4 regions of the Pseudonocardia sp. HH130629-09 genome follow, and region 4 is predicted to be linked to each of the others. Evidence: riboswitches for the same ligand, from Rfam matches in the RefSeq annotation. Region 4 holds a riboswitch; each other region holds the start of a gene.
The links. A riboswitch is a leader RNA that binds a small molecule or an ion and turns the genes downstream of it on or off. The one in region 4 is predicted to bind cobalamin.
Positions count from the first base shown of each region.

Region 1: linked by a shared signal. The riboswitch ahead of metE (5-methyltetrahydropteroyltriglutamate--homocysteine S-methyltransferase) and the one ahead of XF36_RS07925 (hypothetical protein) in region 4 are both predicted to bind cobalamin.
Region 2: linked by a shared signal. The riboswitch ahead of XF36_RS00015 (ribonucleoside-diphosphate reductase subunit alpha) and the one ahead of XF36_RS07925 (hypothetical protein) in region 4 are both predicted to bind cobalamin.
Region 3: linked by a shared signal. The riboswitch ahead of XF36_RS04425 (ribonucleoside-diphosphate reductase subunit alpha) and the one ahead of XF36_RS07925 (hypothetical protein) in region 4 are both predicted to bind cobalamin.

Region 1 is NZ_CP011868.1:922,291-926,494, reverse strand. Features, by position in the region: gene metE (5-methyltetrahydropteroyltriglutamate--homocysteine S-methyltransferase) at 1-1,723, opposite strand, end outside; cobalamin riboswitch at 1,850-2,066, opposite strand; gene XF36_RS04390 (hypothetical protein) at 2,309-2,581, opposite strand; gene XF36_RS04385 (hypothetical protein) at 2,646-3,179, opposite strand; gene XF36_RS04380 (hypothetical protein) at 3,499-3,825, shown strand; gene XF36_RS31275 (hypothetical protein) at 3,903-4,204, shown strand, end outside.
Region 2 is NZ_CP011868.1:3,264-7,467, reverse strand. Features, by position in the region: gene XF36_RS00030 (ABC transporter ATP-binding protein) at 1-577, shown strand, start outside; gene XF36_RS00025 (hypothetical protein) at 680-1,066, shown strand; gene XF36_RS00020 (class I SAM-dependent methyltransferase) at 1,070-1,816, opposite strand; cobalamin riboswitch at 1,986-2,188, shown strand; partial or broken gene XF36_RS00015 (ribonucleoside-diphosphate reductase subunit alpha) at 2,320-4,204, shown strand, end outside.
Region 3 is NZ_CP011868.1:932,580-936,783, reverse strand. Features, by position in the region: gene XF36_RS04435 (IS1380 family transposase) at 1-1,015, shown strand, start outside; gene XF36_RS04430 (amidohydrolase family protein) at 1,272-2,096, shown strand; cobalamin riboswitch at 2,168-2,374, shown strand; gene XF36_RS04425 (ribonucleoside-diphosphate reductase subunit alpha) at 2,489-4,204, shown strand, end outside.
Region 4 is NZ_CP011868.1:1,746,707-1,750,910, reverse strand. Features, by position in the region: gene XF36_RS07935 (4'-phosphopantetheinyl transferase family protein) at 1-524, shown strand, start outside; gene XF36_RS07930 (DNA polymerase IV) at 571-2,037, shown strand; gene XF36_RS07925 (hypothetical protein) at 2,060-2,437, opposite strand; cobalamin riboswitch at 2,473-2,660, opposite strand; gene XF36_RS07920 (chloride channel protein) at 2,658-3,689, opposite strand; gene XF36_RS35140 (chloride channel protein) at 3,668-4,096, opposite strand; gene XF36_RS07910 (MarR family winged helix-turn-helix transcriptional regulator) at 4,093-4,204, opposite strand, start outside.

The sequences.
Region 1 (4,204 bases), 820 kb from region 4:
CGATCGGCTGGTCGTCGCGCACGAACGACCAGGCCAGGATCGTCACCGGCCCGGTCAGCATGCCCTTGACCGGCTTCGACGACAGCGACTGCGCGTACCGCGCCCACTCGACCGTGATCGGACGCGGCCGCGAGACGTCGGCGTACAGGATCGGCGGGCGCACGCAACGCGAGCCGTAGGACTGCACCCAGCCCAGCTCCGTCGTCGCGAAGCCGTCCAGGTTCTCCGCGAAGTACTGCACCATGTCGTTGCGCTCCGGCTCGCCGTGCACGAGCACGTCCAGGCCGATGCTCTCCTGGAGCTCGATCACACGCGTGATCTCGGCGCGCATACGCGCCTCGTACTCGGCGTCGTCGATCTCCCCCGAGCGGTGAGCCGCGCGGTCCTTCCGGATCTCCGCGGTCTGCGGGAACGAGCCGATCGTCGTGGTCGGGACCTCCGGCAGGCCGAGAGCGTCGCGCTGTTCCTTCGCGCGCACGTCGGCGGCTCCGCGCCGGTAGTGGTCGGACCCGAGCTCGCCCAGCCGCGCGCGCACCGCGTCGTCACGGCCGGAGGTCTCCCGCACCCGTTCCCGGAGTGCGGCCGCGGCGTCGAACTCCGCGGCGACCGACTCGCGGCCGTCCGCCAGCGCCCGACCGATCAGCACGACCTCGTCGACCTTCTGGCGCGCGAACGCCAGCCGGTCGGTCACCTCGGAGGGCAGCGCCGTCTCGACGGCCAGGTCGTAGGGCACGTGCAGCAGCGAGCAGGACGTCGAGACCCCCACCCGGCCCGCGACGCCGGTCAGGCGCTGTGCTTTCGCCAGCGCGGCGTCGAGGTCCGTGCGCCAGACGTTGCGTCCGTCCACGACGCCGGCGAGGACGAGCTTGCGGTCCAGGCCCTCGACCTTCTCGATGCCGTCGAGATCCGCGGCGCCGGCAACCAGGTCCAGCGCGATGCCGTCGACCCCCGTGCGCGCGAGCACCGGCAGCGCGCCACCGAGCCGTCCGAAGTAGCTCGCGACGAGGATCCGCGGACGGCGCTTCAGGGCGGCCAGGCGGTCGTAGGCGGTCCGCAGTGCGTCGACCTCGGCATTCGAGCGGTCGGCGGCGAACGCCGGCTCGTCGAGCTGGACCCATCCGGCGCCGGCCTCGGCGAGCTCGAGCAGCAGGTCCGCGTAGACCTCGACGAGCGGACCCAGCAGGTCCAGCGGAGTGAACCCCTCCGGCGCGCCGTCCGCCGCCTTGGACAGCAGCAGCAGCGTCACCGGACCGACCAGCACAGGGCGGGTCGTCACGCCCTGGCGCTGCGCCTCGCGGAAGTCTTCGATGACCTTTGTGCTGCGGGGGGCCAGCGCGGTGTCCGGGCCGAGCTCGGGGACGAGGTAGTGGTAGTTCGTGTCGAACCACTTCGTCATCTCGCACGCCGGGGCACCCTCGACGCCGCGGGCCATCGCGAACATCCGCCGGATCGGGTCCTCGATGCCGGCGAACCGCTCCGGCACGGCGTCCACGGCCAGCGCGGTGTCCAGGACGTGGTCGTAGTAGGAGAACGTGTTGCCCGGTACCGAGCCGAGACCGGCACCGTCCAACTCCCCCCAGGTGTCCCGGCGAATCCGGGCGGCCGTGTCCCGCAGCGCCGCCTCGTCGCTGCGACCGGCCCAGAACGCCTCGGTCGCACGCTTGAGCTCCCGGCGCGGACCGATCCGCGGATAGCCCAGCACAGTGGTGGTCGAACTCGTCACAGCTCTTCTCCTCGCGAGCGGTGGAGGATCCGCAGGGTGCGCGAGGAGGTGCGACGGCGTCCGAGCAGACGGGTGCCCGTGCGTCCGCTCGACCCTCCCTCGGGGCCACGGATCCGCGCACACCGGACGGCGCACGCACCGTCGGCAGGTCTTCGGACTCGTGGACGCCGATCTCGTACCTACTGGCCGTCGCTTCCCAGGAGCGGGTGCTCCCAGTGCTCTCGTGACGGCGGTCGTTCCCACTCACCGCTGCGGGGCAGTCCCGGACTCGCACCGGGTTCCCTCTTGCCCCGCCCGCTCCCCGTCACCGGGCCGCGGGCGGACCGTCGGCATCATCGAGCCTAGATCGAACCAGCCCAGACTGCAGCATCGGACTGCGAGCATGAACAGTCGTTCAGGCGATCGACCGGACGGCCAAGCTGAAGGTCGTCGTGAACGTGGCCCGCTCCGACCGTTCGAGGCTCGGCGAAGGTGCAGGTCGGCGTCAGGCGCCGGTCACCTCCGGGATGTGCAGGTTGCCACCTCAAATCGTGCGTACAGCCTTCTATCGCAATGTGGCCATTTCGCCTTGATCCCGAGCAACGGTCACCAACCTGCCGGGGCGTCACGGTCGTCCGGGACCGCAGCGTCGAGCCCGGATACATCGAGCCGGCCGTCCGGATGCATTCCCGGCCAGACCATCACCGGGACGTCGCCGACGTGCATCCGGTACTCCTGCCGGATCCCCTCAAGCTCGACCAGCGCCGTCAACGCATCAATCGCCTGCGTACGCGCCGTCGTCCCCGACGGCGCGTCACCGCCGGCCGTCCAGTCCACGTTCTCCACACCCGGCCGCAACACGCCCACCCGCCACTCCATACCCCGAGCATCGCGCGGATCGGCCCGGCCGCCCCAGCGGCCGGGCCGATCCATCCACAAACGGTCACTCCAGGTCCGGACTGTCCACAGCCAACAGATTCGCCGCCGACCGCCACCCGTTGAGCATCGCCGTGTACGCCGTCGCGTCGCACAGGTCCCAAGTAATCGGGCCGAGCTGCATCCGAAGCATCGTCGGCAACTCCGCACCCGGACGGGTCTCGTTCAGCGACGCGATCACTTTCGGCGCGCCGCCGAGCTGCACCATCGCCGCGACCGACCACGGTCCGGTCGCCATCACCCCACGACGGCGCCCGGCCAGGAACGGGGTCAGCGACCGCGCCAGCGGCGCCGCCTCGGTCCACGCCTGCTCGACCAGCCGCGCGGTGTAGTGGGTGCGCAGATACACCAGCACCATCCCGAGCGAGAGACCCAGCTGGCGTTCCGTGGTGCCGGAGTTGCGCAGGTCCAGCCGGACCGGCACCCGACCGGCGACCCGCACCGAGAACCCCATCACCTGCGCGGCACCGCCGCGGCGCTCCTCGAGGTCCTGCTCGACCGCGATCCGAGCCTGCTGGGCGGTGTTCTGTCGGCCGGTCATGGTGGCCTCCCGATGATCGTCGGGCCTGTCGGCCCGGGAACCCCTTGCGGGTGGCGGGGCGCTGTACCCCGCTGCCCGTCAGGGCGACCCGGCACGGCCGGCGAGGCTCGCGGTCCACGGGCAGGCCGAAGGCCTGTCGCGTAGCGACGCGAAGCGCCCTTGATCGGGAGACCGGCCGTGGCAAGCCACCGGGCCGTCAGGCCACGCCGCAGGCGTTCCTCCCGATCACTTGGCCGCGCGGCCGTGAGCGCCTACGGTCGATCGCTGATCCCGCTCCCCCGGGCTCGCATCCGCACGCGCATGTCATGGGGAGCCTTTGATGAGCGAGATGGGCCAGTTCCGGCCGCCGCCCCCTCCGCTGGAAAAGCCGATCTGGGTCGACTTCGACATGCTCTACGGCCCGGCTCGCGACGAGGTCGCGGCGGTTCCGGCCGGGTCGATCCGTGAACGGATGCATCACAGTCTGCATCTGACCGGACGCGTTCCCGGCACGCTGCGCGGCTGGGTCCGTTCCATCGACGGCCGCTGGCTCGGGTTGTGCGACTTCGTCATCCCGTCGATCGACGGTGCACAGGTCGTTCGACAGGAGGGTGTCGCGGTTCCAGCAGCGGCGCTCGCTCCTCGCACGTTGCCGCCGATGAGATAGGCGTCCATCGACAGGAAGGGAACTCGACCCGGATCGTTCAGTGGTGATCTGTCGGTCCGGCGTGTCACTCTTCTGCCATGACGGCGGCGACCGTTGAGCAGGTCGAGCAGATTCCCCGAGGGAATCTGCGGGTGCCGCGCGCGGACTTCGCATCGGTCTGGGCAACGGCGGCGCGGCTCAACGCCGCAGGCTCGGAGGTCAAGGGCCCGGACTGGTACGCGGGCGGAGTGGCCGCGACGTGTCAGTGGCTGGCCCGCGCGATGTACACGCCGCCGTGGGGGCCTCCGCGCCCTCCGCGCACACCGGCGACCGGGACCCGCCAGTTCGCATTCGAGGAACTGATCGAGCGCGAGTACCTCGCCGCGGAACGGCTGCCCGA
Region 2 (4,204 bases), 1.7 Mb from region 4:
CGCCGCGGGTGAGCTCGTCGCCGTCGTCGGGCCGTCCGGGGCGGGCAAGACGACGCTCGGGCGCGCGCTGGCCGGGCTGGTGCCGTCCGCGGGCACGGTGCGGGTCGACGGCGCCGGCACCCGGCGTCCGGTGCAGTACGTCCACCAGGACTGCCGGTCGGCGTTCCTCGACCACCGCCCGGTGCTGGACCAGGTCGCGCGGCCGGGGGTGCTGCTGCACGGCCGGTCCCGCGCCGGCGCGCACGCCGACGCCGCCGCCCTGCTGGCACGGCTCGGGGTGGCCCGGGACGTCGCGGCGCGGCGGCCGGGCGGGCTGTCGGGCGGGCAGCTGCAGCGGGCGTCGGTGGCGCGGGCGCTGCTGGCGCGGCCCGCCGTGCTGGTCGCCGACGAGGCGACCTCGGCGCTCGACGCCGAGCACCGCGCGCTGGTGCTGGCCGAGCTGCGCCGGGCGTGCGGCGACGGGCTCGCCGTCGTGCTCGTGAGCCACGATCCGGTGGCGGTGTCCGCGGCGGACCGGGTGGTGACCGTCGCCGACGGCCGGGTCCTCCCGACACCCGATCCGGTCGCGACGGGGTGAGCGACGCGGGGAGGCGGTACGACCGAACGCCGGGTACCTCGTCGTCGCCGCGGACATCCCCGACACCTGAACAGTCCGTCAGTCGTGACGTAGGGTCGGGCCATGTCCGCGCTCCCCGCCGTCACCGTCTGCCGGGGCTGCTGCTGCGGCTCCGGCCGCAAGCACCCGGACCTCGAACGCGCCCACCACGACGCACTGCTCGACCGGCTCGCCGGCGGCGCGGCGGGGCACGCCCGGTTCCGGACGAGCGAGTGCCTGGGCCCGTGCGCGGACTCCGACGTCGTGGTGGTGGCGCCGGCACCGGGCGCCCGCCGCGCCGGGGCGCGGCCGGTATGGCTGCGCGCCGTGCTCGACGCGACGGCCACCGACGCCGTCGCCGCATGGGTCCGCGCGGGCGGGCCGGGTGCTGCACCGCGGCCACCGGCCCTCGACCCGCACGTGTTCGTCCCCGGGCTGCGCGCCTCCGAGGAGGGCCGCGCGGCCGGTTGAGCGTCAGCGGATCGCGACCAGCGTCCGCCGGTCGAACACCTGGGTCAGGGTCGCCACCTCGACGAACCCGGCGCCCCGCAGCGCGTCCTCCCAGGCCCGCAGCGACGAGCCACCGGTGGGCCGGTCCGCGAAGCGCCGCGCGCGCTCGGCGAACAGCCCGTCCAGCCCGGGCTCGTCCGCCAGGGCGTCCCACCAGGTGCGGAAGTCCTCGCCGGTCACCAGGCCGCGGTCGGTCCGTTCGTGCCGCAGCTCCAGGGTGAGCGCGGCGAGCCGGGGTGCGGCCGGATCGGCGAGCAGGGTGTCGACGTCGACGAACACCCCGCCGGGGCGCAGCACCGAGGCGAGCCGGGCCGCGAGGTCGGGCAGCGCGGTCTCCGGCAGCCAGTGCAGCGCCGTCGCCGACACGGCCGCGTCGAACGGCCCGCCGACGGCCGCGACCCACCCCGGACCCGACAGGTCGGCGTCGACCCAGTGGACGCGCTCACCGGTGGTCCGCCGGGCCAGCTCCAGCATGACCGGGTCGACGTCGACGCCGACCACCTCGGCCCCGCTCCAGCGCGCCGCCGCGCGGGCCGCGAACGACCCGGGCCCGCAGGCCAGGTCGAGCACCCGTCCGGGCGTGCCGGCGAGCCGGGCCACGACGTCGAGCGCCAGCGCGAACAGCTCCTCGCGGTCGGGGACGTAGCGCTCCTGCTGGGCGTCCCACCGGCGCAGCCAGTGCGCGGCGTCGAGGTCGGCTCCGAAGGTCATCGCACTCTCCTGCACATCTATGGCAACAGTATGGCCGACGGTATCGGGGTGGCCCGGTGGGCGGAAGGGACCGCCGGGCCGGTGACCCGGCGATGTTCACCGTGCGTGACCCGGCGAGCGCCGAATCCGGAACCGATAGGGGGCTCGCGTGCACTGAAGCACCAGATGTAGTGTCCGGAGCGCTGGTGGTTCACCGGCCCGCACGGGCCGGTGAGGCAAGAGGGAACCCGGTGGGAATCCGGGACTGCCCCGCAGCGGTGAACGGGAACGACCGCCGTCAACAGCACTGGGAGTGATCCCGGGAAGCGACAGCCAGTAGGTGTGAGCAGTGCGCCCGTGAGTCCGAAGACCTGCCACCGGTGCGCGTACCGACCGGTGCGCGCTGCTCCGGGGCCTCGTGGGACGGCGCCAGGGTGCGGTGGGCCGCCGACGACACGCCGACCCGCCGCCTCCTCGCACCGCGCCCGCCCCGGAGGCGACGGCGACTCGCGAGGAGAGAGCCCGTGACGGCTTCCACCGCTGCACCGGCAACAGCACCCCCGACCCTGCGCGTCATCCGGCGCGACGGCTCCGAGACCGGGTTCGACGCCACGAAGATCTCGGTGGCGACGACCAAGGCGTTCCTGGCGGTCGAGGGGGACTCGGGCGCGACGTCATCGCGGCTGCACCACCTCGTGGCCGGGCTGACCGACCAGGTCGTCGCGGCGCTGACCCGGCACCCGGCGCACGCCGTGCACGTCGAGCAGATCCAGGACCAGGTCGAGCTCGCCCTGATGCGCGGCGGCCACCACAAGGTCGCCCGTTCCTACGTGCTCTACCGCGAGCAGCAGGCACGGGCCCGGGAACGCGACGGCGGGGACCGCGCGTCGGACGCACCGGTCGTGCACGTCACCGGGCCCGACGGCAGCCGGACCCCGCTGGACCGTGACCGGGTCGCCGCGGTGCTCGGCGAGGCGTGCGACGGCATCGCCGACGTCGCGCCGGAGCCGGTGCTCGCCGAGCTGGACCGCACCGTCTACGACGGCATCACCGCCGACGAGCTGGCCCAGGCCCTGGTCCTGGCCGCCCGCACCCTGGTGGAGCGCGAGCCCGCGTACTCCCTGGTGGCGTCCCGGCTGCTGCTGGACCGGCTCCGCGCCGAAGCCGTCTCGCGCCTGGCGGGCACCCGGGAGACCCCGGACCACGCGACGATGACCGAGCGGTACGCGCCCTACACGAAGGACTACCTGCGCCACGCCATCGCGATCGGCCTGGTCGACCCCGAGCTCGCGACCTTCGACCTGGACCGGGTCACCGCCGCCATCCGCCCGGACCGTGACCTGCAGATCGGCTTCCTCGGCATGCAGACCCTCTACGACCGCTACTTCCTGCACGAGCGCGGCGTGCGCTTCGAGCTGCCGCAGGCGTTCTTCCTGCGGGTCGCGATGGGACTGGCGGTGCGCGAGATCGACCGCGAGGCCCGGGCGATCGAGTTCTACGAGGTCCTGTCGAGCTTCGACTTCATGGCCTCGACCCCGACGCTGTTCAACTCCGGCACCACCCGGCCGCAGCTGTCGTCGTGCTTCCTCACCACCGTCGACGACGACCTGGAGTCGATCTTCGGCGGCTACCGGAACAACGCGCTGCTGGCCAAGTACTCCGGCGGGCTCGGCAACGACTGGACCCCGGTCCGCGGCCTCGGCGCGCACATCCGCGGCACCAACGGCGTCTCCCAGGGGGTGGTGCCGTTCCTCAAGATCGCCGGGGACACGGCCGTCGCGGTGAACCAGGGCGGCAAGCGCAAGGGCGCGGCGTGTGCCTATCTGGAGACCTGGCACGTCGACATCGAGGAGTTCCTCGACCTGCGCAAGAACACCGGCGACGACCGTCGCCGGACCCACGACATGAACACCGCGAACTGGGTGCCCGACGAGTTCCTGCGCCGCGTGCAGGCCGACGCCGAGTGGACCCTGTTCTCCCCGGACGAGGTGCCCGACCTGCACGACCTCTACGGCACCGCGTTCGCGCAGCGGTACCGCGAGTACGAGGCGGCCGCGGCACGCGGCGAGATCCGGGTGCACCGCACGGTGCGCGCGGTCGAGCTGTGGCGGCGGATGCTGACCATGCTGTTCGAGACCGGGCACCCGTGGATCACGTTCAAGGACCCGTGCAACCTGCGCAGCCCGCAGCAGCACGCGGGGGTGGTGCACTCGTCGAACCTGTGCACCGAGATCACCCTCAACACCCGCGCCGGCGACGAGGGCGAGGTCGCTGTCTGCAACCTCGGCTCGGTGAACCTCGCCGCGCACGTCACGCGCGACGGGCTCGACGCGGACAAGCTCCGCCGCACGGTGACGACCGCGGTGCGGATGCTCGACAACGTCGTGGACATCAACTTCTACACGATCC
Region 3 (4,204 bases), 810 kb from region 4:
TCTGGACACCACCGATGTCGAGGTTTACGGCCGGCTCAAGCAGGGCGTGGCGTTCAACCACCAAGGCCAGCGGGTCGCCCGCCCGCACGTCGCGACCTGGGCCGACACCGCGGTGGTGCTGGCCGCTGACCTCGGTTCGGGCCGGGATGACCCCCGCGCCACCAGCGCCGAGCTGTTCTACCGGGCGCTGGCCGCGCTCCCCGCGCAGGCGCGGGCGGGGCGAGTCCGCGTGCGTGCGGACGCGGGCTACTTCGCCGGGCAGCTCGCCCGCGCAGCCCTGTTCGTCGGCGTGGAGTTCGCCATCGGCGCCCGACGCATCGCGCCGCTGTGGCGCATCCTCGACGGCGTCGCGGCCGACGGGTGGACCGACGCGATCGACATGACCGGCGCGCAGGTCGCGGTGGCCGACTATTGCCCGAACTGGTGGCCCGCAGCGACCCAGCTGCTGATCCGTCGGGTCCGGCTCGACCTGGACCACGGCCAGGTCTCCGGTGACCCGCGAGCGCGGCGCCGACGCACCCTGCACCCCGCCCAGCGGGCGCTCCCGCTCGACGACCTCGCTACGGTGGCCAAGGTCGACGGGGTGTTCGCCTACTCGTTCATCGTGACCAACCTCGACGTCTCCACACCTGCCGCAGCCGCGCAGGCCGAGTACTGGTACCGCCACCGCACGAAGGTGGAGAACCTGTTCCGCGACACCAAGCACGGCGCCGCGCTGCGCCACCTCCCCTCCGGACACCTCGCGGTGAACCGAGCCTGGATGTGGGGCGCACTCCTGGCCGCCACCACCAGCGGGTGGCTGCACCACCTCACCGCCCGCACCCGCGACGGGCGCCTGGTCGGGCACGGCGTCCGCGGCGGCCAGGCCATGATCGCCACCCTGCGCCGGCGGCTGATCACCATCCCCGCCCGCCTCGTGCGCCACGCCCGCGGCCTCACCCTGCGCCTACCACCCGGCGAGCACCTACTCGCCGAGGTCCTCGCCCGCGTCCGCGCCCTGCCCGCTCCGTCCTGACCCGGCCGCACCGGCCCCGACCAGCACAGGAACCCGCCACCCGAGGCGACACTCGGGCCGCCCGCTTGCCCACCACCCAACTCCCGACCCAAGCAACATCAACTTTGGCCGACCAAGATCAGCTCATAGCCTACTCGCGGATTCGGGTCTGACCACAGCTGCACAGGTCACCGGCTCGCCAGCTCGGCGTCTGCACCCACACAACCAGGCCCCTGAGCTGCCGGAACGGCAGGTTGAAAAAGGCTCACTATGAGATATGAGCGCGAGCCCCCATGACGCCCACCGCCACCTCGGAGTCCTCCCGTCGTACCCGTTCTACGGCGGGCCGCCGGTCAACCCCGACATCTCCGCTCGGGCAACCGTCCGGATGCTGCAGGACGACCTCGACGCGGAGGGCACCGAGCTCGCACTCGCCATCCCGAACTACGGGGTCCCGGACGCGTCGGCATCGTTCGCCCTGAACGAGCTCTGCCTGGAGGCCGCAGCCACCGACGAGCGGATCCGCGCCGGGATCTGGGCCTCACCGCGGCCGCAGGACGCCGAGATGACGACGTCCGCGCTCGCGCTCGCCCGCGAACCCGGCGTGAAGGCAATCAAGATCAGCTTCCTGCTCGGTGGCCGGGCGTCCGACGAGGCCTGCCGGCCGCAGCTGGACCAGATCTTCGCGACCGCCCGCGAGCTCGACCTCACGGTGCACGTCCACACCTCGCCCGGCGGCGCGTCCGACGTGGACGAGATCGGCAACCTCGTGGACTGGTACGCCGACGACGTGCGCCTGCACCTCGTGCATCTCGGCGGTGGGATGAGCGGGCACATCAAGCTGATCGGCAGCCGGTTCTTCGACTGGATCGAGGCGGGGAAGAAGGTCTACACGGACACGAGCTGGGCGATCGGCTTCGCACCGCGCTGGATGGCCGCCGAGATCGAGCGGCGTGGCATCGGCGCCGACCGCCTGCTGTTCGCCAGTGACGAGCCGTGGGGCGACCGGGCGGGCGAGCTCGCGCGGATGACGGCGGCGACCGGCGACGGCGAGCTCGCGCGTACGGTTCTGCGGGGCAACGCCGAGGCTCTCTACGGCTGAGGTCCTTGGTGCTCACTGCAGGTGACACGCCCGAGGTGTAGGGGTATCGAATGCGCACCTGCCCCAGATGTAGTGTCCGCTGCGCTGGTGGTTCACCGGTCCGCACGGGCCGGTGAGGCAAGAGGGAACCCGGTGCGAGTCCGGGACTGCCCCGCAGCGGTGAGTGGGAACGACCGCCGTCACAGGCACTGGGAGCACACGCTCCTGGGAAGCGACGGCCAGTAGGAACGAGTACGGCGCCCGCGAGTCCGAAGACCTGCCACCGGTGCGCGCACCGTCGGTGCGCGCCGCTCCGGGGCCCCGAGGGAGGGCACCAGGGCCGGTCGCGCCCGCGTGTCCGCCCATCCTCCCCACCGGTCGTGGAGCGACGGTGACTCGCGAGGAGAGGGTCCGTGACCGCTACCACCGCTCCCCCAGCCTTACCCGAATCGATATCCCGGGCGACGCTGCGGGTGATCCGCCGCGACGGCTCCGAGACGGAGTTCGACGCGTCGAAGATCTCACTGGCCATGTCCAAGGCGTTCCTGGCCGAGGACGCCACCATGAGCTCGTCGCGGCTGCGCCACCTGGTCGGCGAGCTGACCGACCAGGTCGTCGCGGCACTGGGACGGCACCCGACGCCGGCCGTGCACGTCGAGCAGATCCAGGACCAGGTCGAGCTGGCGCTGATGCGCGGCGAGCACCACAAGGTCGCACGCTCCTATGTGCTCTACCGCGACGAGCACGCCCGGGCCCGCGGCGAGGGTGGGGAAGCCCCCGCCGCATCGGCCGCCACCGTGCACGTCACCCAGCCGGACGGCACGCGCGTCCAACTGGACCGCGGTCGCGTCCGGACCGTGCTCGACGAGGCCGTCACCGGCATCGCCGACGTCTCCGCCGACCCGGTCCTCGACGAGCTCGACCGCACGGTCTACGACGGCATCACCGCCGACGAGGTGGCCCAGGCACTCGTGATGGCGGCGCGCACGCTCGTCGAGCGCGAACCCGACTACTCGCTGGTCGCCTCCCGGCTGCTGATGGACCGGTTGCGCGCCGAGGCCGTGTCACACCTCGCCGGCACCGGGCAGGCCCCGGACCAGGCAACGATGGCAGATCGGTACCCGTCCTACTTCCGGGACTACCTGAGGCACGCGATCGCGACCGGTCTCGTCGACCCGGAGCTCGCCACGTTCGACCTGGATCGGGTCAGCGCGGCGCTGCGCCCGGAGCGTGATCTGCAGATCGGCTTCCTCGGCCTGCAGACGCTCTACGACCGCTACTTCCTACACGAGCGCGGCACCCGCTTCGAGCTACCGCAGGCGTTCTTCCTGCGCGTCGCGATGGGCCTCGCGGCCCGCGAGATCGACCGCGAGGCCCGGGCGGTCGAGTTCTACGAGCTGCTGTCCTCGTTCGATTTCATGGCGTCGACGCCGACGCTGTTCAACTCGGGGACGACGCGACCGCAGCTCTCGTCGTGTTTCCTCACCACCGTCGACGACGACCTGAACTCGATCTTCCAGGGCTACCGGAACAACGCGCTGCTGGCCAAGTACTCGGGCGGGCTGGGCAACGACTGGACCCCGGTCCGCGGGCTCGGCGCGCACATCCGCGGCACGAACGGCGTCTCCCAGGGCGTCGTCCCGTTCCTCAAGATCGCCGGCGACACCGCCGTCGCGGTCAACCAGGGCGGCAAGCGCAAGGGCGCGGCCTGCGCATACCTGGAGACGTGGCACGTCGACGTCGAGGAGTTCCTCGACCTGCGCAAGAACACCGGCGACGACCGGCGCCGCACCCACGACATGAACACCGCGAACTGGGTGCCGGACGAGTTCCTCCGCCGCGTCGAGGCCGACGAGAGCTGGACGCTGTTCTCCCCGGACGAGGTGCCGGACCTGCACGACCTCTACGGGAACGCGTTCGCGGCCCGCTACAACGAGTACGAGGCGGCCGCCGGGCGCGGCGAGATCGCGGTGCACCGGACGGTGCGGGCGGTCGATCTGTGGCGGCGAATGCTGACCATGCTGTTCGAGACCGGACACCCCTGGATCACGTTCAAGGACCCGTGCAACCTGCGCAGCCCGCAGCAGCACGCGGGCGTCGTGCACTCGTCAAACCTGTGCACCGAGATC
Region 4 (4,204 bases):
CCGCCGAGCTGGTCCTCGACCGGACCTGCCGCTGCGGGGAGCCGCACGGCAAGCCCCGCCTGGCCGGGCGCGGCGACGACCCCGGCTTCTCCCTCACCCACTCCGGCGCGCTGGTCGGTGTCGCGGTCGGGACCGGGCCGGTCGGCGTCGACGTCGAGGCGCACCGCCCCCTGTCCGGCCTCGACGGCCTGGTCCGGCACGCCCTGTCCCCCGCCGAGCTCGCCGCGGGGACGCCCGACGGGACCGGCTTCCTGGTCACCTGGACCCGGAAGGAGGCGCTGCTCAAGGCCACCGGCGAGGGCCTGTCGAGCCCGATGGACGCGATCACCCTGTCCCCGCCGCACAGCCCGGCCCGGGTGCTGGACTGGACCGGCACCGCCGGGAGCTGGTGGGTCACCGACGTCCCCACCGGCCTCGACGACCACCCGGGCGCCGTCGCCGGGGCGGGACCGGTGGCCCCGGCCGTCACCGTCGCCGACGGCGACGCGATCCTGTCGGTGCGCCGGGGCACGATGCACGGGTGATGATGGAGTGACCGCGGCGGCCGACCGCTGGGTGCTGCACCTCGACATGGACGCGTTCTTCGCCTCCGTCGAGCAGCTCACCCGGCCCACCCTGGCCGACCGTCCGGTCCTCGTCGGCGGCGCGGGACCGCGCGGCGTCGTCGCGGGGGCGAGCTACCAGGCCCGGGTGTTCGGGGCCCGCTCGGCGATGCCGATGGGCCAGGCGCGGCGGCGCTGCCCGCACGCGACGGTCCTGCCGCCCCGGTTCTCCCTGTACAAAGCGCTGTCCGAGGAGGTCATGGCCGTCCTCGGCGAGTTCTCCCCCGTGCTGGAGCCGGTGTCGGTGGACGAGGCGTTCGTGGAGCCGCCCGACCTCGTGGGCGCCTCTCCCGACCAGGTGCGGGAGTGGGGCACCCGGCTGCGCGGCGCGGTGCACGACCGCACCGGGCTGCCCGCCTCGGTGGGCGCCGGGTCGGGCAAGCAGATCGCGAAGATCGCCTCCGAGCTGGCCAAGCCGGACGGGCTGCGGGTGATCGCCCACACCGAGCAGGCGGCCGTGCTCGACCCGCTGCCGGTGCGGTCGCTGTGGGGCATCGGTCCGGTCTCCGGCGAGGCGCTGCGGAAGATCGGGATCGAGACGATCGGGCAGCTCGCCGCGATGGACGCCCGCGAGGTCGCCGGGGTGCTGGGCAGCGCGATCGGGTCCGAGCTGCACCGTCTCGCCCGCGGCATCGACGACCGTCCGGTCGCCCCGCGCGGTGCCGCAAAGCAGATCAGCGCGGAGACGACCTTCGACGCCGACCTGACCGCGATGAGCGCGGTGCACACCGCGGTGGAGTCGATCTGCGTCGCCGTGCACCGACGGCTGGTCACCGACGGTCGGACCGCCCGCACCGTCACCGTGAAGGCACGGACCGGGGACTTCACCACCCACACCCGGTCGGAGACGACCCCGTTCGGCACCCGGGACCTGGCGACCCTGGTCGCGGTGGCGCGACGGCTGGCCGAGGGCGCGGTCGGCGAGGGCGGGGTGCGGCTGCTGGGCGTGTCGGTCTCCGGCTTCGGCGACGAGCCGCCGCTGGCCCTGTTCGACGCGGTGCCCTCGGAGAACGGTTGGACGACGGCCTCGGCCCTGGACCCCCCGCCCGCGGCCGACGCCCCGGCCGGCGCGGCGGGGGTGGCCGTGCTCGACGCACCACCGGACACCGACGCGACGACGAGGACGGGCGCGACCGCGGGGGCCGACAGTCCTGCGGGGGCCGGCGGTACCGCGGGGGCCGACGCGACCACGGGGGCCGGCGACGTGCCCGGCCAGGGCCGCCCCGACCGCGAACCCGACCCGGACCGGCCCTGGCGCGCCGGCGACGACGTCGCCCACCCCGAGCACGGCCACGGCTGGGTCCAGGGCGCCGGGCACGGGCGGGTCACCGTGCGCTTCGAGACCGCCTACACCGGGCCCGGCCGCACCCGCACGCTCGACGCCGCCGAGCCCGACCTCACCCGGGCCGACCCGCTGGGCAGCTGGCGGGCCTGAGCGCGCCGCCCCGCCGGCGGGCTCAGCCGATCAGCGGGCTGCGGTGCGGCGGCGCGACGCGGCTGCCCTCGGCGACCCGGGCCCGCAGCGCCGGGACGGTGCGTACCAGCCCGTCGAGGACCGCACCGAGCGCGGCATCGGCCGCGGGCTCGCCCCCGACCAGCAGCACCGCGCGGCCGGCGGGACCGGCGGCGGCCCAGGCCCCGATCCGGGCGACGGCGTCACACGGGGTGACCGGCTCGACCCGCCACGCCTCGGCGTAGAACAGGGCCGTCGACTCGGCCTGGGGGAAGGCGAAGACGGTTTCGGCGTCGGCCAGCAGGTCCGCGACGTGGGCACCCGAGCGGGGTGCGCCGTCGCCTGACGGATCGGTACCGAGCACCACCAGGTCGTGGCTCATCGCATGTCCTCCTCGAGGGTCCGCGCCCTCACCAGTGGGAATCCGCGACGACGGGCAGTGTCCTGGCTCCCGGATCCCCACGCCCTCCCCGGCCTTCCCACCCTCGCGGGCGGTGGCACCGGTGTGGGGAGGGCACTCCCCGGTGACAGTGGCGGGACCGCGCCGGATTCGCACCGGCTTCCTGTTCCGTCGTCGTCGGGGAGCCCATCACGCGACCGGGTCAGTGGTCAACCGTCCCCCGCCCCGCCCCCCCCCGCAGATGGTCGAGCAGGTCGTGTTCGGCGAGCGTCCCGAGCAGCGGCCCGTCCGGCTCCCGCACGGGCAGCGCGGCTCCCCGGTGCGCGGCGAGCACCCCGAGGACGTCGTGCACCGGGGCGACCGGGTCCAGCGCGGGCAGCTCCGGGCCGGACGGGGTGCCGTCGGCGGGACGCATCACGTGGGCGACGACGACCCGGCGAAGCGCCTCGTCGGTCGGGGTGTCGGCGGCGAGGTCGATCCCGCGTCGCAGCAGCTTGAGCGTGTAGGTGTTGTCCCGCGACACCAGGTTCGACAGGCCGGTGGCCAGGACGACGGCGGCCATCAGCGGCAGGATGAGGGCGTAGTCGCCGGTCAGCTCGAACACGATGAGCACCGCGGTGATCGGGGCGTGCGCTGCCCCCGCGAACACCGCCGCCATGCCGACCAGACCGAACGCGCCGGGGTGCAGGTCCAGCGCCGGGAACAGGGCCGCGGCGGCGTAGCCGAAGGCGGTCCCGGCGGTGCCACCGACGAACAGCGACGGCGCGAACACACCGCCGGACCCACCGACGCCGATGGTGAGGCTGGACGCGAGGATCCTCCCGACGACAAGCAGGAGCAGGAACCCGACGACGTACCGGCCACCGATCGCGGCCTCCAGTACGGGGTAGCCGACGCCGTACATCTGGGGCAGTGCCAGCAGCAGCGCGCCGAGCAGCAGCCCGCCGACGGCCGGGCGCAGCCACTCCGGGCCGCGCCAGACGGCGTCACAGGCGTCCTCGACGACGTAGAGGATCCGGGCGAAGGCCCAGCCCAGCAGCCCGGCGAGCAGCCCGAGCAGCGCGTAGAGCGGCAGCTGGGCGGGGCTGCCCAGGTCGAAGTGCGGCAGGGTCAGGATCGCGCGGCCGCCGGCGATCACCTCGGCGACGACGTTCGCGACCACCGAGCTGATCACCAGCACGCCGAACGCCACTGCGCCGAACGACCGCAGGATCAGCTCCAGGCCGAACACCACCCCGGAGATCGGGGCGTGCCGATGCAGATACCCGACGCGAGCGCCTTCACCGCGGCGACGGTGGCCGGGATCCGCCCGCCCCTGCGCGCGACGGCGAACATCACCTCGGGCACCCCGTGCCCGCGCGCCTCCGGGGCGAACCGCTGGACCAGTGGGCCGTACACCAGGCCGCCGAGCACCGGGGCGATCAGCAGGAACCACACGCCCAGCCCGGGCAGGTGCGGCGAGGCGACCCGGCCGGCGTCGGAGAAGTCCTCCCGCCCGGTGACCAGCCAGGTCACGCCGAGGATCAGCTCGTGGAACAGCACCGACCCGATGCCGGCGCCGATCCCGATGACGGTCGCCCGACCGACGAGCCCCGGCCGGGTGCCGACGAGCGCGCTGTGCAGCGCGCGGACCGCGGTCACCGCGCACCGCCCTCGGCGGGCACCGGCGCGACGGCCCAGTCGGTCTCGCCGACCTCGCCCGCGGCGTCGGCGAAGCGGCGCAGTGCGTCGCGGACCGCGGTGCGCTCG